DNA from 3 places in the Sporosarcina sp. Y1009 genome. Region 2 is predicted to be linked to each of the others. Evidence: riboswitches for the same ligand, from Rfam matches in the RefSeq annotation. Region 2 holds a riboswitch; each other region holds the start of a gene.
The links. A riboswitch is a leader RNA that binds a small molecule or an ion and turns the genes downstream of it on or off. The one in region 2 is predicted to bind thiamine pyrophosphate.

Region 1 (10,150 bases), on a different contig from region 2:
AATCAGCACCATCTGTTTCCATCATCGTTTCGATCATTGCTTCGTTAAGTGGAATTCCAGTGAAACCAATCGTTTTTCCCTCAAGATCTTTCGGAGATGTAATGCCACTCTCTTCTAAAAATCCTAAATGATTGAGTGGGGACTGAACAAGTACGCCTACCGATTTCACCGCAATATCTTGTTCTGTTTTCGCGATGATAACATCTGGTTGATATGTGATGCCCATCGTCACTTTCCCAGCGGCCGCTAAGTTAATCGGATCTGTAGGATTAGCCGGGAACTGAATATCCACTTCAATTCCTTCGTTTTCGAAATAGCCTTTTTCTTCAGCCACGTAAAGAAAACTATGTACAGCATTCGGATACCAGTCGAGCATAATACTCACTTTTTCTGTTTCATCATTATTACAAGCACTTAATACGAATAAAAGCAGGATGCTACCTAAAATCAGTTTAAGATTTTTCAACTTTTTGTCCTCCAATTTAACATGCGTTTTTCAATGTAAGTCACACAAACAAATAATAGAATTCCAACAAAGGTTAGAACGAAAATCGGTGCAAATACCGCCGCCCCGTCAAATTGTGTCATCATGCGACGACTGAAATACCCGAGTCCTGCTTGGGCGCCTAACCATTCTCCAATGGCTGCACCGATGACGCTTAGCGTGACAGCGACTTTTAATCCTGAAAAGAAGTGGGGAAGTGCAATGGGTATAGAATACTTCAAGAATATATCTTTTTTCGTAGCCCCCATTGTTAAAAATAATTCCTTAGTTTCCCTTTTTCCGGAAGACAACCCATCAAAGGTATTCACTGTAATGGGAAAAAAGGTGATTAATACAGCGACGGCGACTTTGCTCCAAATCGTGTAGCCGAACCAAAGTACGAAAATCGGTGCAAGCGCAATCACCGGCACCATTTGAGATGCGATTAAAATCGGATAGATTGCTTTTTGTACACTAGCATTTAAAGACATCCAAACTGCAATTGCAATACCCAAAATGATTGAAAGCATAAGTCCGATGACAATTGACAATAGAGTCACAGGCAAATGGACTAAAAATAGAACATCTTTTAATTCCCAAAGGCGAACTAAAATTTGAACAGGGGACGGAAGAATAAACGCTTTATCAATCGTCCGTGCGCAAATTTCCCAAAGGACAAAGAACAAGATTACGATCAATAAAGATGCTGTATTTCTCATAAAGAAACCTCACTCCGTAGCGTACTAAGCAACTGCTCTTTCAATTCCAACATGTCAGGTCGATGCAAATCGTTACGCGTTCGTTCTCGTGGTAGTGGAATTGAGATTTTTTCAATAGCAGTAACAGGTATATTTTTCAATAAAAAAATACGATCTGAGAGAAATAATGCTTCGTCTACATCATGTGTGATGAATAGAATTGTTGACTTTCTTTTTTCCCATTGCTCGAGTAACCATTCTTGCATCGATAATTTCGTAATCGCATCAAGTGCAGAAAAGGGTTCATCAAGGAGTAGCAAAGGATTTCCTGAAAGAACAGCGCGTAAAAAGGCAACGCGCTGTTTCATGCCACCTGATAACTCAGATGGATACTGATCTTCGGTCCCTTCTAACCCAAACTCTTGCAACAATGATTTTATTTCTTTATAGGCAGTTTGTTTATCAATTCCTTTAATTTCAAGGGGGAAAAAGGCATTTTCCAAAATGGTTCGCCACGGCAGAAGGAGGTCTTGTTGTGGCATATAGCCTACTTTTCCTAACCGATCCCCATTTTTATTACCCTCAAGAGTGATATCACCCGCTTGTGGCTTATCGAGGCCCGTGACGAGGCGGAAAATCGTGCTTTTACCAGAACCACTTACACCTAAGATTGAAATAAACTCACCTGGACGAACTGTAAATGAAAGTTCGTCCAGTACCATTTTTTCATCATAACCAAACGAGACATTATTAAATTCCAACATCAGCAGTTTCAACGCCTACAACTTCTGGCCACATTTGTTTGTTGTTCGCCATATCCCAGAACATATATTCAAAGCGAGTCGTATTTAAAAAGATTTCCTCAAGTTTTTGTAGCTCATGTTCAGGTTTTCCTTCTGCGACTTCATTCATTAAATCGATACACCAACCTGCTAGTTCACCGAATGCTTCAGAAGAATACATGCGAATCCAGTCGCCGTATAGCGGATGATCTGCCGCCCCTGGGATCGCATTTAGTTCTTTTCCGATTTCCCAATAACTCCAAGCACATGGGAGGACAGCTGCGACAACTTCCGCAAGCGTTCCTTTTTGACTGACATGCAGCATGTAATGGGTGTAGGCAAGGACAATAGGGGATGGCTTTGCATTCTCAAGTTCATCTTCTGAAATGCCAAATCTTGCTGCGTATTTTCGGTGAAGCGCCATCTCCGTATTCAATGTACCTTCCAGTAAACTAGCAAATTTCCCCATCGTTTCAACATCATCAGCTTTCACAGCGCCGATTGCGAAAACCTTTGAGTAATCGATTAAATATAAGTAATCCTGCACCATGTAGAATCGGAAGCTTTCTTGATCAACTGTCCCATCGCCAATTCCTTTTACAAATGGATGATTATGATTCTGTCTCCAAATCGGTAATGTCTTCTCATGCAAGCGGTCAGTGAACTTTATTTCTAACACTCTCCCTAAGAATTTTTCCCAATTAAAAAACCCACTCCTTGAAAAAGAAGTGGGTTGTAGACAGTCAAATTTTTATCCCCGATAATAGACGGGTAGAATTTTATACGTCGTCACCTCTTCCTTACGCCAGCATTATCTGGTTCAAGTTGAAAGGGTTTAGGCATTCATTCGCCAGTCTCAGCTCTTTATCGAGCACCCCTAGTGGTGGATCTTATGAAATTGGATTCTATTAAGTATAAGCATATAGGAATTAGAAGGTCAAATTATTGGTTGGAAATAGGAGGAAAGATAGAAGGAATTCATTTTTGGACGATTTTACTGTAAAGTAGTAAGAAAGAGTAACAAAAGGGGGAAGTAAGCTATGAAATTTTTCCATACGGCGGATTGGCATTTGGGCAAGCTTGTTCAAGGGGTTTATATGACGGACGAACAACGGTTTATATTAAACCAATTTATCGAAGCGATAGAAATAGAGAAGCCTGATGCGATTGTCATTGCGGGTGATTTGTATGACCGGGCGGTTCCGCCAACAGAAGCGGTGGCATTACTTGATGAAGTACTGGAGAAAATTGTGATAGACATGAAAATACCAGTCATTGCAATCGCAGGAAACCATGACAGCCCGGGACGCCTTCATTTTGGTAGTAGTCTTATGCAGAAGAACGGGTACTTTATTGCAGGTCAAGTGTCGAAAGTAATTGAACCAGTCGTTTTACAGGACGAATTCGGCGAAGTCCATTTTCACCTTGTGCCGTTTGCGGATCCATCTGTGATTAAACATCTCCACGCGGATGAAACAATTTCTAATCATCAAGATGCTATGAAGAAAATCACAGAGGGCATTTACGAAAAGATGGACGACAAAGCACGTCATGTTTTTGTTGGGCATGCCTTTGTCACGCCGCACGGGGAAAGTGAAGAGAATACGAGTGATTCAGAACGGCCAATTGCGATTGGAGGAGCGGAATACGTTTCGGCGCATTTGTTTGAGAAATTCCATTACACAGCGCTCGGTCATTTGCATCAAGCCCACTATGTGTTGGATAAAACCATTTATTATGCAGGATCGCCGCTTAAATATTCAATTTCTGAAGAGAATCATAAGAAAAGTTTTTTCATCGTGGAATTAGACCATGAAGGAAATGCTACTGTTGAAAAACGTGAATTGATCCCGAATCGAGATATGCGTACAGTTGAAGGCACCATTGAAGAAATACAGAAACATCCAATTAGCGAGGATTACGTATTTGTAAAACTTCTTGACGAGACACCGGTTTTATTTCCAATGGAAAAGATTCGGTCGGTCTATCCAAATGCGATGCATGTTGAACGGAAGATGTTAATGCCGACTAAGAGCATGGACACAGAAACAAAAACAGAACGTGGCAAAATGGACGATATCCAGCTATTTACTGGATTTTATAAAGAAATGATTGGCGAAACAGTTGATGAAGAAACGAAAAACTTATTTGAAGAAGTTCTATATGAAGTCATGAACCGGGAGGAGGGGTGACAGTGAAACCAGTTAAACTGACCATGACAGCGTTTGGGCCTTATAAAGGAACCGAAACAGTCGATTTCAGAGAGCTTAAGGATAACCGATTATTTGTTATATCTGGTGCAACAGGTTCGGGAAAAACAACAATATTTGATGGTATCTGCTTTGCGTTATACGGTCAAGCAAGCGGAGAAGACCGGACGGATATTCGTGCGATGCGAAGTGACTTTGCCGATAATGATACACAAACCACAGTCGAGCTAACCTTTCAAATTCACAGCCGTACGTATCGAATTATGAGGCAAATTCCGTATGTAAAAGAAGGAAACAAAACAGAAACTTCGGCCAGCTGCGAGTTTTATGAACAAACCTCGAACGGAGAAATTCCGATTGTCGATCGACAAATCGTTTCGGAAATCAATAAAAAGGCTGAAGAATTAATTGGATTTACACAAGCGCAGTTTAGTCAAATTGTCATGTTGCCCCAAGGCGAATTTAGAAAATTCCTCACCTCTGACACGGAAAACAAAGAAACCATTATGCGTAAAATATTCAGAACTGAGCCTTACCGAGAAATTGTTGTACGCTTAAAAGGTAAACAAGATGAAGCGAAGGCGATGTTGCAAGCTGAAGAGCAAAAAAGAACAAGTTTAATAGAACAAATCCCGTCACTATTACCAAAAAGAGATTCCGCGATTTTTGAAGTGTTAAGAACGGACTACTACAATGCAAATCAAATCGTAGACGGACTTGAAGATGAATTACAGTACTATAAAGAAAAAACGATTCACGATCAAAACTTATATGTAACTGCTAATAAAAGCCATGCGAAAATGTTGGAACAATACCATATCGCGAAGAATATGAATGACCAATTGATTGAGTTGGAGAAAAGAAAGCAACGTTATGCAGCGCTTAAACAGCAAATTCCAATTTTGGAAAAGAAGTCAAAACAACTTGGGAATGCAGAGCGTGCGACGGCTATTGAACAAATCGAAATCCAGTATGCGGAATTGAAAAAAGAACTAGAAGAAAAGACTGTTCATCTTAAAAAAGCATCTGAGCGAGTTCAGATGTTATCAGAAGAACTAGTGAAAATTGAAACGCAGTTTCATGAAGAGGAAGCGAAAAAACCTGAGCGAGAAAAAATAACAGAAAGTCTAATTCGTTTAAATGATACGCTTCCTAAGGTGAAGGAATTAGCTTCAAAAAAAGAAGCACTTTCAATTAGTAAGAATGAACAACATAAAATTCAACATACATTAACCGAAACGACTGAGAATTCTACGAGTGAAACTAAAATTGTAACTGCCCTTAAAACTACTATTGAAGAATTAGAGAAACGACTCATTCCCTATGATGACAAAGTAGATTTGTTAACGAATACAACTGGAAAATGTCGTGTTGTGAATGAATTCATCTCGATGAGAGAGCGCGTTTCAAAGCTAGAAAAAGAAAAAAGTCATCATGAAATTGCCTATAAATCTTATCAGAAAAAATATGGAGAAATGGCACAGGACTGGTTGAATCATGAAGCGGCAACATTGGCAGAAATGCTTCACGACGGCGAGAATTGTCCCGTTTGTGGAAGTAAGGATCATCCTAATAAAGCACATCGTGGTGAAGTATCAGTCACCAAAGAAGAGTTGGAGGTTGCAAGTAAGCAACTGGCGAAGATTGAAAGCGACTACCGAACTGCCGATGCAAACTACCAGAGTTTTCTTAACCAGTTAACTGCCATGAACGAAAACCTTGTGCGCCTCGAACTGGAAATTGACTCCATTGACGAAGCAAGCAACAAGCTGCATGAATTGAAAAATAGTTTGGAAGATGAAGTAAAAGAACTACGTGAAACTAGAATTCAACTCTCGAAATTAAAAGAAAACTTAGCCGTTCAAAGTAAAATAGCAGATGAATTGGCTACAGCTAAACATGAACTGGAAAGAGCATTTCTTGAAAGTAGTGCTTCGCTTGAAACCAAACAAGCGATTTTCAATCACACGTTAAATTCAATTCCTGAAGATGTTCGAGAACTAGGTGTATTAGAACAAAGAATTCATGCACTTAATACCAAAAAAAGTGAAATAGATCGCGCTTGGGAATCCATTCAAAAATTGCGAGAAGAAAGCAGAAATCAACTCTCTGCTAGCAAATCAGCAGAAACTCATGCCAAAACAGCACTTGTGGAAGTAGAGATGAAAAAAGGTAACGCCAAACAAAGATTTAAAGAAGCACTAGAAAAATCCGAATTCCAAACCGAAGCAGCTTATCTGGAAGCCAAAATGGACGAGGCATCACGTATACAATTGAAAAACGAAATTGATGATTTCAAACAACAATACTATGCTGTACGTGAGGCTATGAAAGAATTGGCGAAGCAGTTGGAAGGGCAGGAAATAACGGATTTACTAGCACTCGAAAAAACTTTGAGTGAATTGAAAGTGGCTTACGAAACTGCCTATCAAGAATATAATCGTTCACTAGACTTTGAAAAAACAATCATAAGATTAAAAGATAAAATTCATGACACATCACTAAAAATAGATCAACTTAATAAAACCTATGGAAAAATTTCAAATCTTTACGACGTTGTTCGTGGACATAACAACTTACGATTATCATTTGAACGTTATATTCAAATTGAATATCTAGAGCAAATTATACAATCAGCAAATGAAAGACTAAGGGAAATGTCGAATGGCCAATTCCAATTAATTCGCAGTGATCGCCAGGAAGTTCGGGGGAGACAAAGCGGTTTGGGCCTTGATGTGAATGATGCCTACACGGGTCAAACGCGTGATGTAAAAACACTGTCTGGTGGAGAGAAATTTAACGCATCTTTATGTTTAGCGCTAGGAATGGCGGACGTTATTCAAAGTTTTCAAGGTGCGGTTTCCATTGATACGATGTTTATCGATGAAGGTTTTGGTTCTTTGGATGAAGAATCATTGAATAAAGCAATCGATACATTGATAGACTTACAAAAATCAGGACGTGTCATCGGCGTTATTTCACATGTTGAAGAATTAAAAGCAGCTTTCCCGGCAATCCTCGAAGTGAGAAAATCAAGAGAAGGCCACAGTCACACTAAGTTTCTATTAAAATAATAGAAGAATCCCAATTGCACTATGTAAAGAATGCAATTGGGATTTTTTTTATTAATAATGAGCAAAAAGAGAAAATTGGAACAAGTTACTATACATTAACATATTGAATTATTTCACAAAGGGGAGTAGTATTATCTTCAGCGATATATTGCATATAGCAAAGCTGAAAAATTTAGGAGGAACAAAAATTATGGAACCAACAAAAATTAAATTCTCGTCATATCTTCTCATTGGCGTCATGCTGTTCGCTTTATTCTTTGGCGCAGGGAATCTCATATTTCCAGCACAGCTCGGACAATATGCTGGAGAAAGTTTATGGATAGCTGTTATTGGATTTTTAATAACTGGTGTAGGATTGCCTTTTCTAGGAATTCTTGCAATGGGATTTTCGGGAAGCCGAAACTTACAAGACCTAGCGAGTAGAATTAATCCAATCTATGGAGTCATATTCACTTCACTTTTATATTTAACGATTGGGCCATTTTTTGCAGCCCCTCGTACAGGTGCTGTTGCATTTGACATCGGATTTGCACCTTATATCGGTGAAGATTATTTACAAATTGCTTTACTAATTTTCACGTTACTGTTTTTTGGAATTACGTTATGGCTATCACTAAACCCCGCCAAAATTGTTGATACGGTAGGTAAATACCTTTCCCCGGGGATTATTATTCTAATTTTCGTATTACTCATCCTAGTAATCCTGAAACCAATGGGTGCAATTGGCTCACCACAAGGTGATTATATTACCGGGCCATTTATGAAGGGCTTTACAGAAGGATACAATACGATGGATGCACTTGCGTCGTTAGTTTTCGGAATTATTGTGATAAAAGCAATTCGAGCATTGGGTGTTACAAATAAGACAGATATTCTAAAGGCTACTGCTAAATCTGGAGCTGTTGCAACATTATTCCTTGCAATTATATATGTTGGAATCGCCTATTTAGGTGCAACAAGTACCCAACTTCTTGGTTTTATGGAAAACGGAGGACCTGTCCTAAGTGGAGCGTCTACACATTATATGGGGACATTTGGTTCGGTCATGCTAGGTGTAATTATTGTACTTGCATGTCTAACGACAAGTATTGGACTCATCACTGCTTGTGGCGAATACTTCCACACGCTTTTCCCGAAAATAAGTTATAAAGTATTCGTAATAATCTTTTCAACATTTTGTCTGGTCGTTTCAAACTTTGGATTGACAAACATTATTACATATTCAGTTCCAGTTTTAATGTTCTTATATCCACTTGCTGTTGTTTTAATGTTATTGACATTCACATCGCCGTTATTTAATCACTCACGGATCGTTTATATTGCAGCAACTGCAGTTGCGTTTATGATTAGTATTATTGATGGATTAAAAACACTGTGTCAGACATTAGAAATCGATTATTTCCCTTGGTTAGAAGCAATCGTTAACTTCTATAAAAGTGTATTGCCGCTGTACGAGGAAGGACTTGGTTGGTTAATCCCAGTCTTAGTTATTATGTTGGTAACTGGGATAATCGCCCGTATGTTTAAAATGTCTAGCGTGCACGCTTAAAAGGTGAAAAAAGTATGAGCGGAAATTTTCCGCTCATACTTTTTAATTTGTAGAAAATCGATAGGCGCTGTTAAAATTTCATTCAGCGTTCGACAAATGAAATTTTTCAGCAGTACGCAACCAGTTTTTACGCATGGCAGTTGAAACATTCTCTATGTCCTGTTCTTTCATTAATGTAATAATTTTATTATGTTCATCAATTGAACTACTTGTTAGTACGATCGAGTTATGGAAAAATAATCTTCGAACATGGGCTTGGAGAGAATCAACAATCGTAAAAATATAGGGGTTATTTGCAGCATCAACAATGATTTGATGGAACTCTTCATCGATTTTTAACGCGGAAAAATGATCCCCTGATTCAATGACTTCAGCAAAATGGTTATTTGTATCTTCAAGTAGTGTTAATTGGTCTTGAGTCAAATTAGGGATTGCAAGCTCCGCAGATAATGCTTGAAGTGCAGCAAGCGGCGGTAACAGATCTGTAATCGATTCTTTATTAACTGAAGTTACTTGCGTCGCTTTTCCCGGGAACATTTCCACAAAACCCTGCGTTTCTAAAAGTTGCAGTGATTCACGTACAGGTGTCCTGCTAATACCCAGTGCGGAAGCTAGTTCTTTATCATACAATTTTTCACCTTGTTGCAACGTCCCATCAATAATCCACTGTTGAATTTGATTGAAAGCAGTTTCTTTCGCCGTCTTCCGTTTCGGCTTTGAATAATCAGAAGGTATTGGCATTTGTTAGCACCCTCCAGTTTAGGCATTTCTTATAGTATACAGGTTTAACAGTACAACTATCTACCTATTTATTATTCCGTTTTTATCTATCGAAATGGAGTGACCATTTAAAAGTATAATCTCTAACGGAAATGTTTCACTAATCTGAGTGGAAAAGTACCATCTTCTTTTTGGTGGAACCAGAATCATGTAGGAATCATCTTCACCTAAAAAGTTCAGTGAGTCTGCTTCAACCGTTTTATGGTTACGACTCGTAACGCCGAGTTCTTGAATTTTTTCTGCAACCTCAAGGACATGGGGAGTCGTTATACTCATCTCACTAATATCCAATAGCGAGCTAATCGCAAAGTCAGCTTCACTGTAGTTAGTTCTCCGTCCTATAAACTCAACAACATTCCCAGCAGGATCGTCGAAGTATATAGCATCAGCATTAAAGCTTTTATAATAAATTTCGTCGTTACCATCCTCCTGGTTCAGCTTGACGCGGGCTTGTAACCATTTTTTTGCTTCGGACATATGATTGCCGGGAATATTAAATGCAAAATGATAGGTGGCAGGAAGGGGACTCTCTTTAAAGGTTAAAACAGATCTTCCGATTTTTAACGTAAAACA
Region 2 (10,150 bases):
CTCCGCAGGTGATCCAGCCGTAATACTCTCAACACTTTTTCCTCGACTCTCAAGCTCCGCAAGATGATCTTCAAGCTCCCCCGTAACCTCAACAATTTCCTCTTCATTTTTCCCTGATGTAAATAAATACAACCGAACATTTTTTACAAATTCATCACTTCTCTTTGATAGCTTCATGATGCTCCCCCTCCCTTTCCATTAACAAATCAACACCCATTGAAAGCTCTTTCCAACGCGATTTAAATCCTTCTAGTTCCGTTCTTCCTTCAGAAGTCAGGGAATAATACTTCCGTTTCGGACCGTTCGGAGACGGACGCATAGCAGTCGTCACGAATCCTTCTTTTTGCATCCGGAGTAGCACGGGATAGATGCTTCCTTCACTGACCATTGTTAATCCAAACGTACCCAATCGCTCAATCATCTCATACCCGTATGTTTCCCCTTTACTGATGACTGCAAGAAGGCAGCCTTCCAAAACCCCTTTTAACATCTGACTCGATGAAGCCATCCATTTCCACCTCCACACCACTATCTTGTAATACATACTAGCAGACAGAAATTAAAATGTCCACTAGTTTGTATAACAACATAGCAGTCAAAAAAATCGACTCCAATTCGAGTCGATTTACTACAAATTATACTTCTAAATACCTCAACGCTTTCGCAACTTTCACCGTACGTTCCGCCTGGTGTTGGACTGCTGCTTTAATCGCCGCTTCGTCTTCAGCGATTTTTCCGTCCTGTCCAACGGTAACGCTCGTTCCGTATGGGTTTCCACCAGCTTCGAATGTTACTGGATCTGTAAATCCTGGGGCCGCCACAATTGCTCCCCAGTGATACATCGTCGTATATAAAGAAAGAATAGTCGCTTCCTGTCCACCATGTGGGTTTTGTGCAGACGACATTGCGCTCACTGCTTTATTCGCAAGTTTTCCTTGTGCCCAAAGCCCACCGACTGTGTCGATAAAGCTTTGCACTTGGCTTGAGACATTGCCGAAACGTGTGGGTACACTAAAAATGATGGCGTCTGCCCATTCCAGATCCTCATGTGTTACTTCCGGAACATCTTTCGTTGCCTCCACATGCGCCTTCCAACCTTCATTGGAATCGATTGCGGATTGTGGTGCTGTCTCCGGAATCTTTAATACCCTTACCTCAGATCCGGCTTTATTCGCACCTTCTTCGGCCCACTGCGCAAGTTGATAGTTTGTACCACCCGAACTGTAATATACGATTGCCGTATTTATACTATCATCCATCTTATTAGCACTTGTGTTCCCGAATAGTCTGTATAAGTAGCCCAATTTATTCACCCGCCGCTCTCACCAAGGAATTTAAATTAGAACTGGCTTCGGTACCAATCCGCTGCTGCAGCGACTTCAGATCCCGTTAACGTATGCCCGTTCATCTCCCAGTGTACTGCTGTACTCGCGCCTGCACCACGTAAAAGCTCATCCAACTCTTCAGATTCTGCAGCTGAACACATCGGGTCATTTTTCCCTGCGGCGATAAACACCGAAACCTCAGAGAGATCCGGCAACTCGACACCGCGTCTTGGAACCATTGGGTGATGCAAACTTGCACCTTTTAGCGAATCCCCATAATGGAACAATAAACTCGCCGCGATATTGGCTCCGTTTGAATAACCGAAAGCCACGATATTCGAACGATCGAAGCCGTGTTCTTTTGCAGCTTCATCTAGAAATTCATGTAGTTCCTTCGTACGGAAAATTAAATCTTCCTCATCAAATACACCTTCCGCTAGTCGACGGAAGAAACGCGGCATACCGTTCTCAGATACATTTCCTCGTACACTCAACACCGATGCTTCTGGATCAATCATTTCAGCTACTGGTAATAAAGCCTGCTCTGTCCCACCAGTCCCATGCAATAATAACAAAACAGGTTTCGACGTATCGCTACCTTGCTTAAAAATATGCTTCAAGTCAAATTCCTCCTTTAAATTCTTTTCCCAATTCGTCCAATTCATAAACTGTCTTGAATTCGAGATAATCTTATCAGAGAAATTTTGCATTGTCAAAGAGGTTGTTTCACTCGAAATTAGAAAATCGCCAATATTGCCAAGCAATTACGCCAGACATCCAAGCAAGCCCCTTACTTTTACTGAGATGGATTGTACGCCACTTACTCCCTTCCCCACGAGCAATATAGATTTCATGATGGGGAGCTTGGTCATGGAAACCAGTCATATCAAACGTGCCATCGCGTCTAAAGACGGTTCGCACTTCATAGTCGATAGGAGGGGCTGTGACTAGCGGATTGGCAACAGCATGTGTCAGTAAAAATCCAACCTCACCTGGTCGATGTTTGTTTTCCTCCAAAATAATGCCCTCGCTTGAGGCGACACCTTCTTCCCGGATACGACCGAATCGATCATAGGCAATCGTTCGACCAACGTCTTTCTCAAACGACATCAGCGGATGCTTACGATAATCCAGCGTTACATTTATACGTGTTCGGTACTTATCACTTTCTATATCAAAGTCTCGACCGTCACCTTGAAATGAATGATTTTTCGACAGTGGATTTGGATTTTTGATCACGTCATCTTGTAAAAACGTTGCGTAGCGAAATGCCCAATGATCTACATGACTTCTATGTTTCTTTTTGAGAACAGGGATCAGTAAAAGCCTCGGTTTCGCAATCAACTTCGAAACTGTGTATCGCTCCATAGCAGGTTCTGCGTGGATCGCCGCTTTACCAAATCGCTCAAATACATTGGCTACAAACGATTTACCTCGACTCATTCGCTCTTCCGACTTTCTCAGCAGCCGTGTGGAATGGATTCGATATGTATAGGATTCATCTAACGAAAAATCTCGATCAATGTAGCGATTCCCTTTAACTGCCTGCATATATATACCGTTGCGATAGATTTCATAGGTTTCAACATCTTTAATTTCTTCCCAAGACAATGCGATTTGTGACTTTGCAACGATCGTTGTCATCACGAGAAATTGAAGTGGATTTTTAATATTCTTTTGTTCAGCAAATGCCGAAGTTTGAAGCGCAATGACATCTACAACTTCATCATTGACAAGTCGTTCAATTGAGTAATGGTACATTTTTGCGTGTTTGAAATTACCGTCCGAAAACTCGGCGACTGTCCCTTCATATAGGAGTTCTCCATCTCGATATACTTGGTAAACCCCACCGACGTCTCGCCATGTGAAGGTGATTAAATCATGTGTATGGGTAATGGCCTCCACCTCAAAAAAATCATTCGTTTCCATACAAAAAACCACACTCCCTTTAGACAGAAGTGTGGCGTATTTTAAAGTTTGTTATACGTCTTGACTTACATTTCAACACCCGTAAGTGCAAGTGTGATGTGACCTTTGAAATTTCTTGTCGCTTCTTCTGTATTGTCACCATTTGTAATCGCTGAAATGACCGCAACGCCAGATGCACCAGCATGGATAACCTGGCTCGTCTTTCGCTCAGTGATGCCACCAATACCCACGACTGGTAAGCCTGGAAGTTCGGCGACGATTTCTTTCACAAGTGCCGTTCCAATTGCAGAACCAGCATCCTCTTTCGAATCTGTTTCAAATAATGGTCCGACACCAACATAATTAGCACCCGCGTCTGTTGCGGCTAATGCTTCGTTCAATGAATGTGTTGAAACGCCGAGCACTTTATCTGCACCGATTTTCAAGCGCACATCTGAAACTACGCCGTCGTCTTGACCGATATGAACACCGTCTGCATCAATTTCAAGCGCTAAGTCCACATCATCATTTACGATAAATGGTACTTTGTATTCTTCACAAAGCGCTTTACATTGCAGCGCCAATTCTTTTAAATCGTCACCAACGAGCGCGCCTTCCCCTTTTTCACGGAGTTGGAAAGCTGTTATACCACCTTTTAACGCCCCTTCGAGTACTGCTAGCGGATCTCTTCCACCTATGTTTGGTGTCCCCATTATAAAATAAAATTGTAGTTTACTTTTATCCATTGATTGCAATCCCCTCTATAAGTTTCTCGTTTTTCATTCGTCGTCCGTATGCCCAATGATTTGTTGGACCATGCCCGCTTCCTATGCTTAGACCATCTTCAATTGCCGCATGGATAAAATGTTTTGCGGAAACAACCGCATCTTCAAGTTTTTCTCCATTCGCAAGAAATGCCGTCAAGGCGGCAGCGTATGTGCATCCTGTTCCATGTGTGTCTTTAGTGTTTACCCAAGATGACCGAACTAAAAACTTTGTGCCTATATTAGACATGAACAGATCTTCAGCAAAGGGTGCATCTCGTCGATGCCCCCCTTTTATGACGACAGCCTTCACGCCTAAGGCTAGTATATGCCTGGCTGCTTCTTCTATGTCTGCATCCGTTTTGATGGTTAACCCCGTTAGTACTTCAGCTTCTGGGATATTCGGTGTTACAACAGCCGCTAAGGGTAACAGGACCGATTTCAATGCCTCTACTGCCTCATCGCGAAGCAAAGAAGCTCCCCCTTTGGCAATCATGACTGGATCGACAACTAGAGGAATTCCACTGCCCTGAATCGAATCTGCAACTGCATGAATAATTTCCGCTGAAAACAACATGCCTGTTTTTGCGGCCTTCACTGTAAAGTCCTCTGTAACTGCTTTAATTTGCGCTGTAACCATTGTCGGTTCCATCGCTTGAATTGCTGAAACGCCATGCGTATTTTGAGCCGTGACCGCTGTTAGTGCTGATGTGCCAAATACGCCAAGTTCCTGAAACGTCTTGAGGTCCGCCTGTATCCCCGCGCCCCCGCCACTATCCGAACCCGCAATTGTTAATGCTATATTTACCATGTTAGAACACGTCCTTTATTATGTTAAAAGCCGCCCCTGAAAACGATAGGAGGCGGCAACCATAAATTAAAAGGATATGGCGGATGCCCACTTTCCTACGTCGGTATCATCCGAATCAGGTTCCAAGGGTCCGCGCAAACTCGCACATCTCAGCCCATTAAGGCCCCCCTAGTGGTTATCAAACTATTCAGCTTTGATTCACTATAACACATATAACCTAGTTTCCGAAATAGAAGTTGCAGTGTGTTTTGGATGTTTCGGACGATGTTGCGTTCTTTTGACGAAACGTTGCGTTCTCCTCGGAACGTTGCCTTCTAGGGACAAAACATTGCCTTCTTTTGCTAAAACGTTGCCTTCTCCAGGCAAAGCGTTGCGTTCTTTTGACGAAACGTTGCTTTCTCCTCGGAACGTTGCGTTCTCGGGACAAAACGTTGTCTTCTTTTACTGAAACGTTGCCTTCTAGGGACAAAACATTGCCTTCTTTTGACGAAACGTTGCGTTCTCCCACAAACAATCATTCTCGTCTTGCGAATATTCCAAGTTGTGGTATAGTAACTGTGAAAACTACATAAATGATTTTGCCACTAGGGGTGTCCTTTTTAAGGACTGAGATGCATATGGATATGCGGACTCTTATTACCTGATCTGGTTTATACCAGCGGAGGGAAGTGGGACTGCGCATTTCCATGGACTTTATTTTAAAAAACCGCAGGCCGCTTCTTGATGCTATTTCAGGAGGCGGCTTTTTCATTTACAAAAATGACTAAGGGCGGGAATAATTATGATGCAAAGCAAAAATCTATTATCAAAACTACGTGAGGAACAACCACTGATTCACTGCATCACCAATATTGTGGTCGCGAATTTTCAAGCGAATGGCTTACTCGCACTTGGAGCCTCACCAGTGATGGCAGATGCTATTGAAGAAGCTGCAGAAATCGCCGCCGTGTCATCTGCAACAGTTTTAAATATAGGTACGTTAAAACGCACAACCATAGATGCTATGATTCTTGCAGGAAAAAGCGCTGTGGAACATGGATCTCCAGTCGTGCTCGATCCAGTTGGCGCAGGTGCTACTTCATTCCGAAAAGAGTCCGTTCTACGAATATTGAACAATGTGGATATCACTTTAATTCGCTGTAATGCAGGCGAACTTGCTACAATCGCTGGGGTTGATTGGCAAGCAAAAGGTGTTGATGCTGGCGATGGCGATGCAGACATCGAAGAAATCGCAAAAGAAGTTGCTGTAAAACACAATTGCCTTGTTGCGGTCTCCGGAATCATTGATATCGTCACCGACGGGTATGAAGTCATCAAAATAACAGGTGGCGATCCACTTATGACGCGCGTCACTGGCGTTGGCTGCCTATTGAGTAGTGTCGTAGGTGCCTTTCTAGCAGTTGCAAATGAAAATCAGCTAGAAGCTACCGCAACCGCGTTAACTTTTTATAAACGTGCTGGTGAAAAAGCTGCAGAACTCGCAGATGGACCTGGTGATTTCGGTGTCCACTTCCTAAACGCCTTTTATTCAAAGGAGGCGATTAAAGGATGAGCACTAGAAAAATTGCGATTATGACGATGTTTGTTGCGATTGCTGTTGCTGGATCAGTTTTCGTTTCATTCCCCGCGGGGATCGCTCGGGCATATCCTATCCAACATGCAGTTAACGTGCTTGCTGCGATTATGCTTGGACCGATACCCGCACTTACAATCGCGTTTATGACCGGGCTTGTTCGTTTACTAACAGGTACAGGGTCACTGCTTGCGTTTCCGGGCGGGATGATTGGCGCTTATTTGGCAGGTGTGATGTACAAGCGATTTGGAAAGTCGGTATATGCCGCAATTGGTGAAGTGATTGGGACGGGTTTGATTGCGCCATTTTTTGCGATTCCGTACGCAAAAATCCTAATGGGTACGACTGTCGGTACTTTTTTCTTCGTCCCGCCATTTTTAATTTCCAGCTTTAGCGGCGCAGCATTAGGATTACTGCTAGCTGCTCGGCTGCAACATACGCAAGTCGCGAAAAAACTTGGAACGATTGAGTAATGAAAAAGCCGCTTTTGGCGGCTTTTCATACTTATCCTCAAGCTGAAGCATTCGATAAAAAACGTTTCTTTAATTGGGTCGAGAGTAGCTCAAGTCCAATTGCGATGACTAATATGAAATAAGTAATGAACCCAACTTCTCGTAAATCGAAGTAGAAACCAGAAGCCATTAACAATTCGAAACCGATACCGCCTGCACCCGCTGCAGCACCCATTGCAACTGCAACCGTGAAATTCGTTTCGAAGCGTAGAAATGACCAGGATAATAAAGAACTTGCAGTTGAGGGAATGACAGCATGTGTGACAATATGCCACCAATTTGCACCACTTGCGCGTAGTGCTTCGATAATGCCCTCGTCTACTTCTTCAAATAATTCGGAGAAGGCTTTCACTAAAAACGCGACTGAATGGAAGACCATCCCAATTATGACCGCCTCACTTCCAAGGCCTGCTGCGATTGCAAAGATCAATACCCATAAAACAGTTGGCACCGCGCGAATAAAAGTCACGACGACGATAATCGCATTGGAAACAATCTTAGGCGATAAATTCTTGGCTGCAAATAAGGCAACAAACAAGGAAATGATGACACCTATCAGCGTCGAAAGAAAGCCCAGTCCCAACGTTAAGCCGATTTGGACAACCGCATCCCATAATGTAAAATGACTGAAAAAGGGTTGTAAAAACATCACTTTCAAATTATATAAGGTATCAATTGTGGCTTGTACGATTGATATCCCTTTTAAGTCAAAGGTCAAAAACCCGTAAACCGTCAAAAAAGAAAGGGACAAAAACGTCATTAACATAACAATCTGGGTCTTTCCCCATACTTTAATCTTTATTTTCCCGGCACTCGTCTTCTTTTTATAATCATAAGTCAGATCATTACTCTTAATGGTCGTCATTATAAAATAATCCTCCTGACATAATTGGAAATGAGCTCAATGCCAATTACAACAACCACAATACTGATTGTAATCAAACTCACCACATTATAGTTCATGCTTTTATAATACAAATCGAACATGAAACCGATTCCCGTCCCGGTTAAAATCCCAACAAGCGTCGAACTTCTAATATTCGTTTCAATCATATATAAAATCCAACTAATCATTTGCGGCGAACATTCCGGTATGACAGCTTTCGCCACCATCTGAAAATAAGTCGCCCCTGATGCGCGTAAAGCTTCCACTGAACTACTACTTGTTTCATCGATTGTCTCGATAAAAGCACGTGTTAAAAATCCAAATGTCGCAAGAAATAAAGCAAAATAACCTGTTAACGCATTTTGCCCAAATGACAATAGCAGGATTAGCGCCCATGCGACAATCGGTATATTTCGGTACACAGAAGCAACAATTCGGCTTAATGATGCGAAAAAGTTATTCACCTTCGTCGTCTGCGAGCCCATTAAAGCTAAGAACATGGCCACAACCGCTGCAGTTGTAGTGGAAGTAATGGATAGAAAAATAGTTTCTATTAATTTATCGATAACAGATGGAAACTTCTCTAAAGATTCCGCTGTAATATACAGGTTAGAAGCCATCCAACTGGCCGCTTTTGGCAATGTTAGCAAGCCGTGCATGAAATTGAAATCTGTTAACTTTGCTGATAAAAGTGTAATGCCGATAAGCATGACAAAGACAAATGTGAGCTGTTTTTTACTTTTCTTATACGCGTGAACCGTCATCGAAGGTTTTTCCCCCTATTCCATAATTAGGCTTCCGGCTTCAGAGCCATAAATTGCATGAATCGCTTCTGACGACAGTGCTTCTGAATCTCCGTCATAGACAACACGACCACTATTCAATCCAATCACTCGGTCTGAGTATTTCTTGGCTACATCGACCTGGTGGAGGTTGACGATACAAGTTATATTCATTTCCTTCGAAATGCTTTGTAGGTGATCCATAATTACTTTCGAAGCATTGGGGTCCAACGATGCGATTGGCTCATCGCAAAGGAGCAACTTCGGAGATTGTATTAAAGCACGCGCAATACCAACACGCTGTTTTTGTCCCCCACTTAGTTGGTCACATCTTTTATAGGCATGCTCACTCATTCCGAGCTTCTCAAGAAGATGGAAGGCCTCCATTTTTTCTTCCTCTGTAAATATGCCCAAAATCCCTTGCAAGGTCGATTTATAGCCAAATCTTCCATGCAACACATTTTCAATGACCGTTAAACGAGAGACCAAGTTGTAATGTTGAAAAATCATCCCGATTTTCGTTCTATGTCTGCGTAAATTCTTTTTGTTTAACAAAGCTACTTCAGTACCATCAAAGTGGATATCTCCCTCGGAGATGTCAATCATTCGATTTATACAACGCAGAAATGTTGATTTTCCTGCACCGGATGGACCAATAATTGAGACGAACTCCCCTTCAAATATTTCCATGTTAATATCCGATAAAACATTCTTCCCTTTTTCATAATGCTTAGAGACATCTTTAACATGTAATATGGCCACCTAAAAAACTCCTCGTAACTATATTTTTATATCACTAGGCATGTGCCACTGGATCAGCACATGCCCGCTTCGTCTTGTAATTAGCTTAATTCGATAATTCGCGGATTGGGTTAAACCATGCATCCTCTACAGAAACAAATCGCTCTTCAGCTTTTTTCGAGAAAAGACCAGACACTTCGGAGTCTGCTGGAACAAAGATACTTTCGTTATTTGCAATCTCATCTGATATTAGTAGCTCCTGAATTTTCTTAAAGTCTTCTTCACTTAATACCTCCGAGTTTGCGACAAACGGTGCATTTAGAACAGGTGTCACGTTAATCAATGTGAATTCTTCGCCGTATAAATTATTAAATGGCTCTGCAGCATCATTTTTCACTTTGTAAACCGCACCTTTGGTATTTGCTTCCCCTTCTGCAACTTCAACGTAATTCCCAACACATGTATCACAGAATGCAGCTACATCTGCACGGCCATTTAAAAGGTTAACAGCTGAACCTTGATGGGAGTCACCGTATAAAACGTCTTTGAAGAATGTGCCACCTTCCATCAGATCTTCTGCCGTTAAATCTTTCCATTGATCTTGAGTTGCAAAGTAAGAAACAATGTCACTTGAAGGAACTTTAAACCCTGATGTTGAACTGCTTGATACGAACGAGAAATTGGAATCGACAATATCATCTATTGAATACTCACCGTCTACTTTATAATTCTCTGCATCTGCCTTTTTAACAGCTAACCAGCTATAGTAAACTGCATCATCAATCGTTCCCGATGCGCCACTAGGAACTACAAGCGGCTTGATTTTATCATTCTTGTTGCTTGCCTCG
Region 3 (10,150 bases), on a different contig from region 2:
TTTGAAGAGGATATGAAAAAGAAAACGTTGGGAATTCTTGGCGGCGTGGGTCCATTGGCGACAATGTATATTGGTGAAATGCTTGTCCGTCTTACGGATGCTGATACAGACCAAGAACATATCAATATGGTGATTACCAATAATACAACAATTCCTGACCGAACCGCATTTATATTAGGGGAGAGCACAGATGATCCGGTTCCCTATATAATTTCAGATGCGAATCGACTTCGTGTTGCTGAAGCTGAAGTAATCATTATGCCATGCAACACTGCGCATACATTTTACGATCAAATTCAAAAGGAATCGGAACTGCCTATTATTAATATGATCGATGAAACAGTTGCACGTGCAAAACAGATTCAAGCAAAACGAGTAGGGATTCTAGCGACGACAGGGACAATTTCCTCTGGCGTTTATCAGGATGCGTGTGAAAGATATGGGTTGACACCTGTTTTGCCAGATCCTCATGTCCAATCACTCGTTATGTCACTTATTTATGAGGATGTAAAAGCGGGGAATCCTGCCGATCCTGATAAGTGGGCGGCAATCAGTCATGCGATGAAGGAAGTCGGTTGCGATGTACTCATTCTTGGCTGTACAGAATTGTCAATCGTGCGGAAAGAACTTAAGCTTGAAGGATGTATCGATTCGCTACTTGTCCTTGCAGAAGCAGCAATTACGACTTGTGGTTATCGATTGAAATAATGATGCATTCAGAGGTGTGCGTACGCAACTTCTGAATGTTTTTTTGTTGGAAAGTTTAATGATGGTAATAAGCTGTGATACACTTGAGAGAACAGACTGAAAGTAGGGATAAAGATGTCTTTCGTAGAAAAAATGGACGATATATTTAAAGATAAATGGAAGTTTAAAAATGAAATGCCAATTCAAATAAAAATGATACCAGAAATTCTAGCAGGTAAGGATATCGTTGCCCAATCTCCAACTGGGACTGGAAAAACGCTTGCCTTCACGATACCTCTTTTACATTTAGTAGATGGCAGCAAACAACAAACTCAGGGACTCATTATAGCGCCTTCACAGGAATTAGCCATTCAAATAACTGATGTTATTCGAGAGTGGATCGTTGGAAGTAATATAACTGTAGCTCCTTTAATTGGCGGTGCTAATACGAAACGCCAAATTGATCGATTAAAAAAGAAACCCACAATTGTCGTCGGGACACCGGGTAGACTTGCTGAACTTATTAAATCAAAAAAGCTTAAGATATTTGAAGTTAAACATATCGTACTTGATGAAGGCGATTTACTATTATCACGCGAACATCGCGTCATCATTAAAAATATGATTAATGGTGCAAATCCTGACCGTCAAGTGGTTGTTGTATCAGCAACGATTACAGATGAAATTGAACGGGTTGCAAGCGAGTTTATGAACGAACCGCTGCGTATTCATCTTGAAGCGGAACATATGCCGAAACTGGGGACAATTACTCACTCATACATTAACACGACCGTTCGAGATAAAACGGATCTATTGAGAGGGTTATCTCACTTAAAAGGCCTGCAAGCTCTTGCTTTCGTAAATCATATTGATCAAGCCCGAGTGAAAGATATGAAGTTAAATTATGATAAAGCACCGATCGTCGTTCTTCATTCCAATATGCGTTCAAATGATCGTCAAATTGCGCTTGAAAGTTTTCGTAAGGGAGAAGCTTCGATTTTAATCGCAACGGACCTGGCAGCACGTGGATTGGATATTGAAGGTCTTACACATGTTATCCATGTCGATACGCCGCATACAGTTGAGCAGTACGTACATCGTTCTGGGAGAACTGGACGCGCGGGTGCTGACGGGGAAGTGCTTTCCTTATTGACACCTGCCGAAGAGCGAGATTACCGCAAGTTGACGAGAGGAATCCGCCCAGTAGAAAAGATCTGGCGGAATGGAAGACTTCAGGAAATGTCTTCAATTCCTAAAAGACCGGTATATAAAAAGAAATAAAAAAGTTGTCGATGAAATCCTCGGATTTTTATCGACAACTTTTTATAATTAAATTTGAGTCAGAATAATCGGTTTGTCTTTTGTCACAATAATTGTATGTTCAATTTGTGCAACAAGTGAATTGTCAGGCGTTACAAATGTCCATCCATCGCCTAATTCAACAATGTTTTCCGCTTTTTCTGAGATGAACGGTTCAACAGCTAAAACCATTCCTTCTTTTAGTAATGTTTTATCCCAAGCATCGTAGTAGTTTAGAATATGTTGCGGTTCTTCGTGTAGCGATTTTCCAATCCCGTGGCCAGTTAAATTACGAATAACAGCTAAGCCATTTCTTTTTGCTTCACGTTCGACAGCTTTCCCGATGCCGCTTAAACTAGAGCCCGCTTTTACGCGTAACATTGCACGATCGAATGCCTCTTTCGCCACATCACATAACTTTTGTTTTCTTTCATCAGGTGTCCCCACGACAAAGGAAATACCTGTATCTGCAAAGTATCCACCTAGAGATCCTGAAACATCTATATTTACAATATCTCCATCTTTAATAACACGTGATCCTGGGATTCCGTGTGCCACTTCATTATCGACACTAATGCAAGTGTATCCTGGAAAGTCATATTCAGCTATAGGGGCAGAAGCAGCACCTTTTTCTTTAAAAAGACGTCCGCCGATTTCGTCTAATTCCTTCGTTGTCATGCCGGGAACGGCTGCATCTTTCATTGTATCTCTAATTTCAGCAACGATTTTTCCGATTTTTTTTAAGCCTGTAAAATCTTGTTCTGTTTTAGCAATCATGTATTATACAATCCTCTCTTGCTTACCTATATTTCCATCCTACACTATAGCATAAAAAACGGTATAAAAAAGCCTACACATAATATCAATATATGCAGGAGGTATAGGGGAGACGACTATTCATTTTAACAATTTGACACCGTGGAAAACATTCCACACGATAACAACTAAAAATAATGCTGAATAAATTAAGGTGAAAACAAATGGGGCCAGACTCCAAAAATCAAAGCTTCCGCTTAGAATGCTAGTGACTCTGTTCTCAAAGGAAAATATAGAAAGAGAAAAAATGATAACACCTGCAATTAAAAGAATAACAGGAATCATATGTGAAATGAATGCACGTTTTGCGTGAGTTTTAATTTCCTGTTCATCCGTAACCAAATAGATGACAAACGGCAGCAATAAAGGAAAAAAGAATACACTAAAGTAACATAAGGAACCTACTAGTTTTTGATTTGTCACCCGAAGCCCTCCTTGAACGTATAGGGTCAGCTTGCTATAAAATAGCATCTATTATACAATTGATAAGGAAAACTTAATAAGTTAAACCACAAGGGGAGCCTTTTCGGCTGAGATAAGACAAACGTTTTGACCCTTCGAACCTGTAAGATTATTCTTGCGTAGGGATGTGGATGGAAACAGACCTTAATGGAAGAAGTGCGTGCCGTACTTCTTTCTTACATAGAGATGTCCCGTTCTATCCGGGATGTCTTTTTTTATTTCACTTCGACATCCTTGCGACAACTAGTAGGGAGAGGATTATTTTGAACAGAGGTAGATTACAATTATTATTGGAAATTGCTATTTTAGGGGCGCTTTCTTTTGTACTTGATCAGTTAACAGTATTTGTTATGCCACAAGGTGGATCAGTTACGCTTTCAATGTTGCCGATTATTCTCATGGCATTTAGATGGGGACTAGCTGGCGGTATGTTAACTGGTTTTATAAGCGGATTATTACAACTAATAACTGGTGGTAAAGTGTTTCACTGGGCACAAGCGCTGCTTGATTATACGTTAGCCTATACCCTCGTTGGATTAGCAGCAATTACAAGTATTTGGTTAATCAGAAATGTTGCGAAAAAGAACAAAGGTGGTATGGCGTTAGCCATTATTATAGGAACAGTAATTGGCGGACTGCTTCGTTACTTAATACATTATCTCGGCGGGATTGTCTTTTTTGGTGAATTCGCGCCTGAAGGGCAACCAGCATGGCTTTATTCGCTAATATATAACGGTAGCTATATGATTCCTTCCATAATTATTTGTGCAATTGTTGCCGTATTACTATTCACAACAGCACCTAGATTATTAAAGCGCATATAAAAAATCGCCTATGCTTCCAAAATGGATGCATAGGCGATTTTTATTTTTCAGAAGGTTTTATAAAATAAAAGCTAGCGCTAATGACAGCGGATAAGAAAAGAGCAGCTGTCGTAACAAATAGTTCGTCCCATCCATTTTTTACTGCAATCCCAACAAAAAACCAGATGAATACTGCGTTAAATGTAATATCATGGTAATGATATATAAAGTGGAGAGCAATTGCTGTTGCTATGGTCAAAAAGAAGACAGTCCAAAGTGAATGACTTAGTCCCCAACCGCCCCATTCGTGAAGCCTCAGGAGATAATTGGTTAGTTCTATCATGGATAGGATACCCCACCCTAAAAGTAAAGATATCGGAACACGATCCCATAAGCGGTTCTCTCTTTTGGGATACGTAAAATATAGAGCAATTGTCAATAACAGAAGAATTAATATCACAACAAATTCTAAGGTGAATAATTCATAATGCCAAGAATATAGCATCACTATATTAAGTAATGTAATAAAAATGAATAAAATCGCTCTTGTGGTTAGGACTGATTGACTATGACTAGTTTGCGTGCGCCAAAAATTATAAAGCCATCCACAAAGACCTATATAGATGAGAACCCAAATCAGTAAGACATAACTGGCAGGTGTAAATAGAATAGGTAACCGATTCATAATTTCAGTTGCAGTATGATTATTGATAGGGTTGATGAGTGAAGTAATATAAACAAAAATCGTGATAAAGAGTGAAGTTGTCATCAAAAATATTCGCAACATGTTAAAATCCTCCTAATTCATCAGTATACATTTGAAATCATGACTCTGCTCATCATAATTATGAAACTTCTGTCACAATGATGGATTTTTTTCGATTCTCGAAATTTCATGTTATAATGGAAAAGCATATTTAGAAAATTGAAAACGCCCAAGGAGGAAATTGAATGACCACGGTAAAGTATTCTGAAGTATGGGATTTAGATGTATTCTTTAAAGGTGGAAGTAATTCAGAAGAGCTTAGAACACATCTAGATGGTGTAGATGAAAAACTTGATTCACTAGAAAAAGCAGCAGTTGACTTCAATATTCCGACATCTGTGGAAGCAGCATCTGACATTATAAACGTAATCGATTCTATTAAAAACGTAGCACTGAATTTATCTCAAGCAGGTGCAGTCATTGGATGCTATCTTGCAGCTGATACAACTGATAAAAAAGCATTATTATTACAAGGTGAAACTAGCTCGTTAAGTGCACGGTTCTCAACAGCTATGCTGAAAATTCAACAAACCCTATCGAAGACAGAAGATGGGGTATGGGATAGTCTTATGGAATCCCAGGAATTAAAAGAGTTTTCATTTATATTAACAGAGTGGAGAGAAGAGGTGGCTTTAAAGCTTTCAGAAGAAGAAGAAAGCTTAGTCACTGCACTTAGCGTTGATGGTTATCATGGATGGGGAAAGCTTTATGACCAACTTGTTGGCGATACTAAGATTACCATCAGTATAGATGGTGAAGAAAAAGTATTATCGGTGGGGCAGGCAGCCAATTTGAGTTCAAGTGCAGATGCTTCTGTTCGAAAACGGTCATTCGAGGCACTTGAAAATGCTTGGGAAGAAAAAGAGGACTTTTTTGCAGCTACATTAAACCATCTAGCTGGATTTAGATTAGCTGTCTATAAAAAACGTGGCTGGGATTCGGTCCTTCAAGAGCCTTTACAAACAAATCGTATGAGCGAAGAAACGCTTGACGCAATGTGGGGAGCAATCGGGGCTAACAAAGCACCATTTGTAGATTATTTACATGCAAAAGCCGACATACTAGGAACTGAAAAGATGAATTGGTATGATCTCGACGCTCCTGTAACAGAATCGACGAAGGAACTGTCTTACCAAGAAGGTGCAGAATTTATCTTAAAGCATTTCGGTGAGTTTGGTCCACAATTAGAATCATTTTCACGTAGAGCATTCGAAGAAAATTGGATTGAGGCAGAGGATCGTCCAAACAAACGTCCAGGCGGGTTCTGTACCGGAATGCCGATGTCAGAGCAGTCACGTATCTTTATGACGTATAGCGGCTCTATGTCAAACGTAGCGACACTTGCACATGAACTTGGCCATGCGTTCCATTCGTATGCCCTGCGTCCAGTCCATTGGATGAACCGTCGCTATGCGATGGGAGTGGCGGAAACAGCATCTACATTTGCGGAGATGATTGTTGCAGATGCAGCTGTTAAAGCAGCAGAAACAAAAGAAGAAAAAATTGCACTATTAGAAGATAAAATACAGCGGAGTGTTGCATTTTTCATGAATATTCATTCACGATTCTTATTTGAAACTCGTTTTTATAAAGAACGTGAAAAAGGAATTGTGTCAGCAACAAGATTAAATGAGTTAATGGAAGAAGCACAACGTGAAGCATACGGGGATGCACTCGATACGGTTCACCCACATTTTTGGGCATCGAAACTACATTTTTATATTACGAGTGTTCCGTTCTACAATTTCCCATATACATTCGGCTACTTGTTCTCGCTTAGTATTTATGCAAAAGCGTTGGAAGAAGGAGCAGGATTTGAAGAAAAGTACATCGCGCTTCTACGTGATACTGCGGTCATGAGTGTCGAAGACCTTGCGATGAAACATCTTGGGGAAGACATTACAAAACAAGAATTCTGGGCCAAAGGCGTTGCACTATGTGTGAAAGATGTTGAGGACTTTCTTGAACTCACTGCTAAAGTAGGTTGATCAAACATGAATCGTCTCGAAGGTGAACGTTGTTATTTACGGATTTTAACTGAAGAGGATGCGACGATTTTTACAAAACTATTAAGCGCGAATAAGAAGTATTGGTCAATCTTCGAACCGAGACAAGAACCTGGTTTTTATACGGTTACGGTTCAAAGAGATAAAATCAGAGAGTCACTTTTTCAAATGAGAGATCGTAGAGAATATAACTTCGGAATATTCAAATATGATTCAGGTCAATTGATTGGCCATATATCACTTTACAGTATTAAAAGACTTCCTTTTTCAAGTGGCTTCATTGGCTATTCAATTGATGAAAAGCATACTGGAAAAGGGATTGGTTCCGAAGCCGTTCGACTGGTCACTGAATTTGCCTTTGAAAGAGTTGGTTTGCACCGTGTTGAGGCATATGTATCTCCTCGTAACAAAGGCTCAATCATTGTACTTGAAAGAGCTGGATATCATCTCGAAGGATTATTACGGCAACTCCTATATATCAACGGTGTCTGGGAGGATCATTATATGTATGCAATGATTGAAGACGACTTTTGAAAGGGTAAGGCCGCTCTGCGGAAACTAAAAGCAAAAATAAAAAGCCGATTCCTGTAAAAAGGAATCGGCTTTTTTTGTCGTAAATTATAAATTGCCCGGGAAATATGTCGATATTTTAGTTATTTTTGGTACCCGTCAACAATTGTATCTAATTCACCAGTTGTTGGGTTAATCACTAATCCGTGAATAGGAACTTTAGCATCCATTAATGGGTGATTACGAACCTGTTCTACGCTTGCTTTGACACTCTCCGTTACATCATCGAATCCATGCAACCAATTCTTCATGTCAATACCTGAATATTTTAGGGTTTTAAAGAGGCTTTTGTCGATTCCGCGTGAAACCATGTCTTCAATAATGACATCTGTATCAATCGAGTTCATGCCACAATCGTGATGTCCAACGATAAATACTTCGTCAGCTTGCAGTTCATAGACAGCAATTAGAATGCTTCTCATGATTCCGCCAAAAGGGTGTGTGACAACGGCACCTGCACTTTTAATGAGCTTGGCATCCCCATTTTTCAAGTTCATTGATTTGAGGAGAAGTTCAGTGAGCCGCGTATCCATACATGTTAAAATAACGATTCTCTTATCAGGAAATTTTGTTGTGGAATACTGTTCATATTGTTTTTCATTAACAAACGCTTTATTATGTTCTAGTATATCTCCAAGAAGTGTCATAGAAAAGCTCCTATCTGTTTGAATTTCGGCCTCAGGCGGTGCCTTTGGTTTCATTCTAACCATTGTACTGAAGAAATAGGAAAAAGAAAAGAGCCGCCTAGGCAGCTCTTAGTAATTCGTATCTGGTTTTGGATCTATTTTAACTGCATCAGAAGAATCAAATGTTTTAGTTAGAAAGTACATGATGAATCCTGCTGATAGACCAAGCATGACTGTATATCCAATAACTGTTGCGTACATTAAGCCCATTTCACTGACCCCTCTCATAAGTGTAATCTCTCTGTCTGTATTATACCTTATTTAGATGCTAATTTTAAGAGGTTAAGAAAGATTCCTCCTGAAATGTGTCGAATTAATGAACAATTAATGGTGCGTAATTACGTTAAATTGTACGCCTAAGTTAAAATGCCCAATTACCATTGCGGAACACTGCTTCAGTTGTGCCGTCTTCATTGACGCCGTCAATATCCATTTCTTCAGAACCAACCATAAAGTCAACATGGGTAATACTTTGATTTAAACCATTACGCTCAAGTTCTTCCCGAGCCATCGTTTTTCCGCCTTCAAGACAAAATGCATACGCACTCCCAAGGGCAAAATGATTAGATGCATTTTCATCAAATAAAGTATTATAAAAAAGAACATTTGATTGTGAGATTGGAGAAGCGTGTGGTACAAGTGCGACTTCACCAAGACGTTTAGCGCCTTCGTCCGTATCGATTAACCGGGCTAGTACTTCATGACCTTGTTCAGCTTGGATATCAGTCACCCGGCCAGCTTCGAAAGTGATTTTAAAGTTATCAATAATATTCCCGCCATAACTTAATGGTTTTGTACTTGAAACAAATCCATTAACACCATCTTTATGAGGCACCGTAAAAACTTCTTCTGTTGGCATATTTGCCATAAAACTATGTCCCTCTACGTTTAAACTACCGGCTCCGCACCATAAATGTCCTGTTGGTAAATCGACGATAAGATCTGTGCCAGGTGCTCGGTAATGTAGTTTCTTGTAGCGTTTTTCATTTAAATAATCGACTTTTTCATGCAATGTTTTATCGTGATCAATCCAAGACTGAACTGGATTGTCTGTATCCGCACGAACCGACTTGAAAATAGCTTCCCAAAGGGCTGGAATTTGTTCCTCAGTAGAAAGTTCTGGAAATACTTTTGCTGCCCATGCTTTAGATGGTGCAGCAATGACTGTCCAACTAAATTTGTCAGCTTGCATATCTTGTCTAAAACGATCAAGTGCTTGCCCAGAAGCTTTTTGTGCATCACCAATTCGTGAAGGATCAATGCCTTGCAATAAATCAGGGCTTTGCGAGACGATTGTCATGAAGGCAGCGCCTTTCGCAGCAAGTTGTTCACGTTCCATTACCTTCCATTCAGGGAATTCAGCAAAAGAATCAGCTGGGGCTTTTTCAAACCGTAATCGTGAAATCACATCGTCTGTAAAATCGACAATTACTTGGCGTGCGCCAGCATCATAGGCTTTTTCAGTGATTAGACGAACCAATTCAGTAGTTTCAGTGGATGCGTTTATAAAGAGATATTGTTCAGGTTGAATATTGACACCAACCTTTACGGCTAGTTCTGCGTAATTGGATAGCTGTTGTTCAAATGTTGACATATTAACTACTCCTTTCAGTATAGTTTCAATAGTACCAATATCTAACCAGAGAGTATACATTGTTTTGTGAATTTACGCATTCGGAATCTATGAAGTTATCTTATCTGGAATTAGCATACATTGGACATCCCGCATGTCCAACAAAAAAAGAAGCTTTCAATCCAAGAGTATGGATAGAAAGCTTCTCTATTATTTACGTAATGAACCTAGCTCCGCAGCAATTGCTTCGATTTCATTTGAACTGATATGCTTACGCTTCATCACCATATTATACATGTACAGCAAGTCGTCGTATTTATCAGTATTGAAGTGTTCTGCTTTCATCGCATCGACATTTACCATGCGAAGTTTTTCTTTTATCTGTTCAACCATATACATAATATTTTCATCAGTCGGTTGTGTTAAATCCATGATTAGTAGCCGCCTTTCGTTAACTACCGTTAATCATTTCATTATTTGTT

Region 1: another riboswitch for thiamine pyrophosphate. It lies ahead of tenA (thiaminase II); the one in region 2 lies ahead of thiM (hydroxyethylthiazole kinase).
Region 3: another riboswitch for thiamine pyrophosphate. It lies ahead of thiT (energy-coupled thiamine transporter ThiT); the one in region 2 lies ahead of thiM (hydroxyethylthiazole kinase).

Annotation. Positions count from the first base shown of each region.
Region 1 covers NZ_JBYHFO010000001.1:99,298-109,447, reverse strand. The annotation lists gene AC25Y1_RS00520 (ABC transporter substrate-binding protein) at 1-466, opposite strand, end outside; gene AC25Y1_RS00515 (ABC transporter permease) at 463-1,203, opposite strand; gene AC25Y1_RS00510 (ABC transporter ATP-binding protein) at 1,200-1,946, opposite strand; gene tenA (thiaminase II) at 1,933-2,634, opposite strand; TPP riboswitch at 2,745-2,853, opposite strand; gene AC25Y1_RS00500 (exonuclease SbcCD subunit D) at 3,005-4,156, shown strand; gene AC25Y1_RS00495 (AAA family ATPase) at 4,159-7,248, shown strand; gene brnQ (branched-chain amino acid transport system II carrier protein) at 7,439-8,797, shown strand; gene AC25Y1_RS00485 (GntR family transcriptional regulator) at 8,876-9,538, opposite strand; gene AC25Y1_RS00480 (hypothetical protein) at 9,599-10,150, opposite strand, start outside.
Region 2 covers NZ_JBYHFO010000005.1:261,848-271,997, reverse strand. The annotation lists gene AC25Y1_RS08920 (DUF1129 family protein) at 1-177, opposite strand, end outside; gene AC25Y1_RS08915 (PadR family transcriptional regulator) at 155-508, opposite strand; gene wrbA (NAD(P)H:quinone oxidoreductase) at 636-1,259, opposite strand; gene AC25Y1_RS08905 (alpha/beta hydrolase) at 1,340-1,990, opposite strand; gene AC25Y1_RS08900 (DUF3238 domain-containing protein) at 2,052-3,254, opposite strand; gene thiE (thiamine phosphate synthase) at 3,320-3,979, opposite strand; gene thiD (bifunctional hydroxymethylpyrimidine kinase/phosphomethylpyrimidine kinase) at 3,972-4,808, opposite strand; TPP riboswitch at 4,884-4,988, opposite strand; TPP riboswitch at 5,385-5,492, shown strand; gene thiM (hydroxyethylthiazole kinase) at 5,590-6,360, shown strand; gene thiW (energy coupling factor transporter S component ThiW) at 6,357-6,854, shown strand; gene AC25Y1_RS08875 (ABC transporter permease subunit) at 6,892-7,758, opposite strand; gene AC25Y1_RS08870 (PhnE/PtxC family ABC transporter permease) at 7,758-8,543, opposite strand; gene phnC (phosphonate ABC transporter ATP-binding protein) at 8,559-9,323, opposite strand; gene AC25Y1_RS08860 (PhnD/SsuA/transferrin family substrate-binding protein) at 9,409-10,150, opposite strand, start outside.
Region 3 covers NZ_JBYHFO010000014.1:26,221-36,370, reverse strand. The annotation lists gene cuyB (cysteate racemase) at 13-708, shown strand; gene AC25Y1_RS15040 (DEAD/DEAH box helicase) at 841-1,968, shown strand; gene map (type I methionyl aminopeptidase) at 2,017-2,763, opposite strand; gene AC25Y1_RS15030 (magnetosome magnetite crystal formation protein family) at 2,884-3,225, opposite strand; TPP riboswitch at 3,307-3,407, shown strand; gene thiT (energy-coupled thiamine transporter ThiT) at 3,528-4,088, shown strand; gene AC25Y1_RS15020 (tryptophan-rich sensory protein) at 4,129-4,854, opposite strand; gene AC25Y1_RS15015 (M3 family oligoendopeptidase) at 5,019-6,821, shown strand; gene AC25Y1_RS15010 (GNAT family N-acetyltransferase) at 6,828-7,373, shown strand; gene AC25Y1_RS15005 (beta-class carbonic anhydrase) at 7,493-8,056, opposite strand; gene AC25Y1_RS15000 (hypothetical protein) at 8,165-8,305, opposite strand; gene AC25Y1_RS14995 (aminopeptidase) at 8,457-9,689, opposite strand; gene AC25Y1_RS14990 (DUF1128 domain-containing protein) at 9,879-10,100, opposite strand.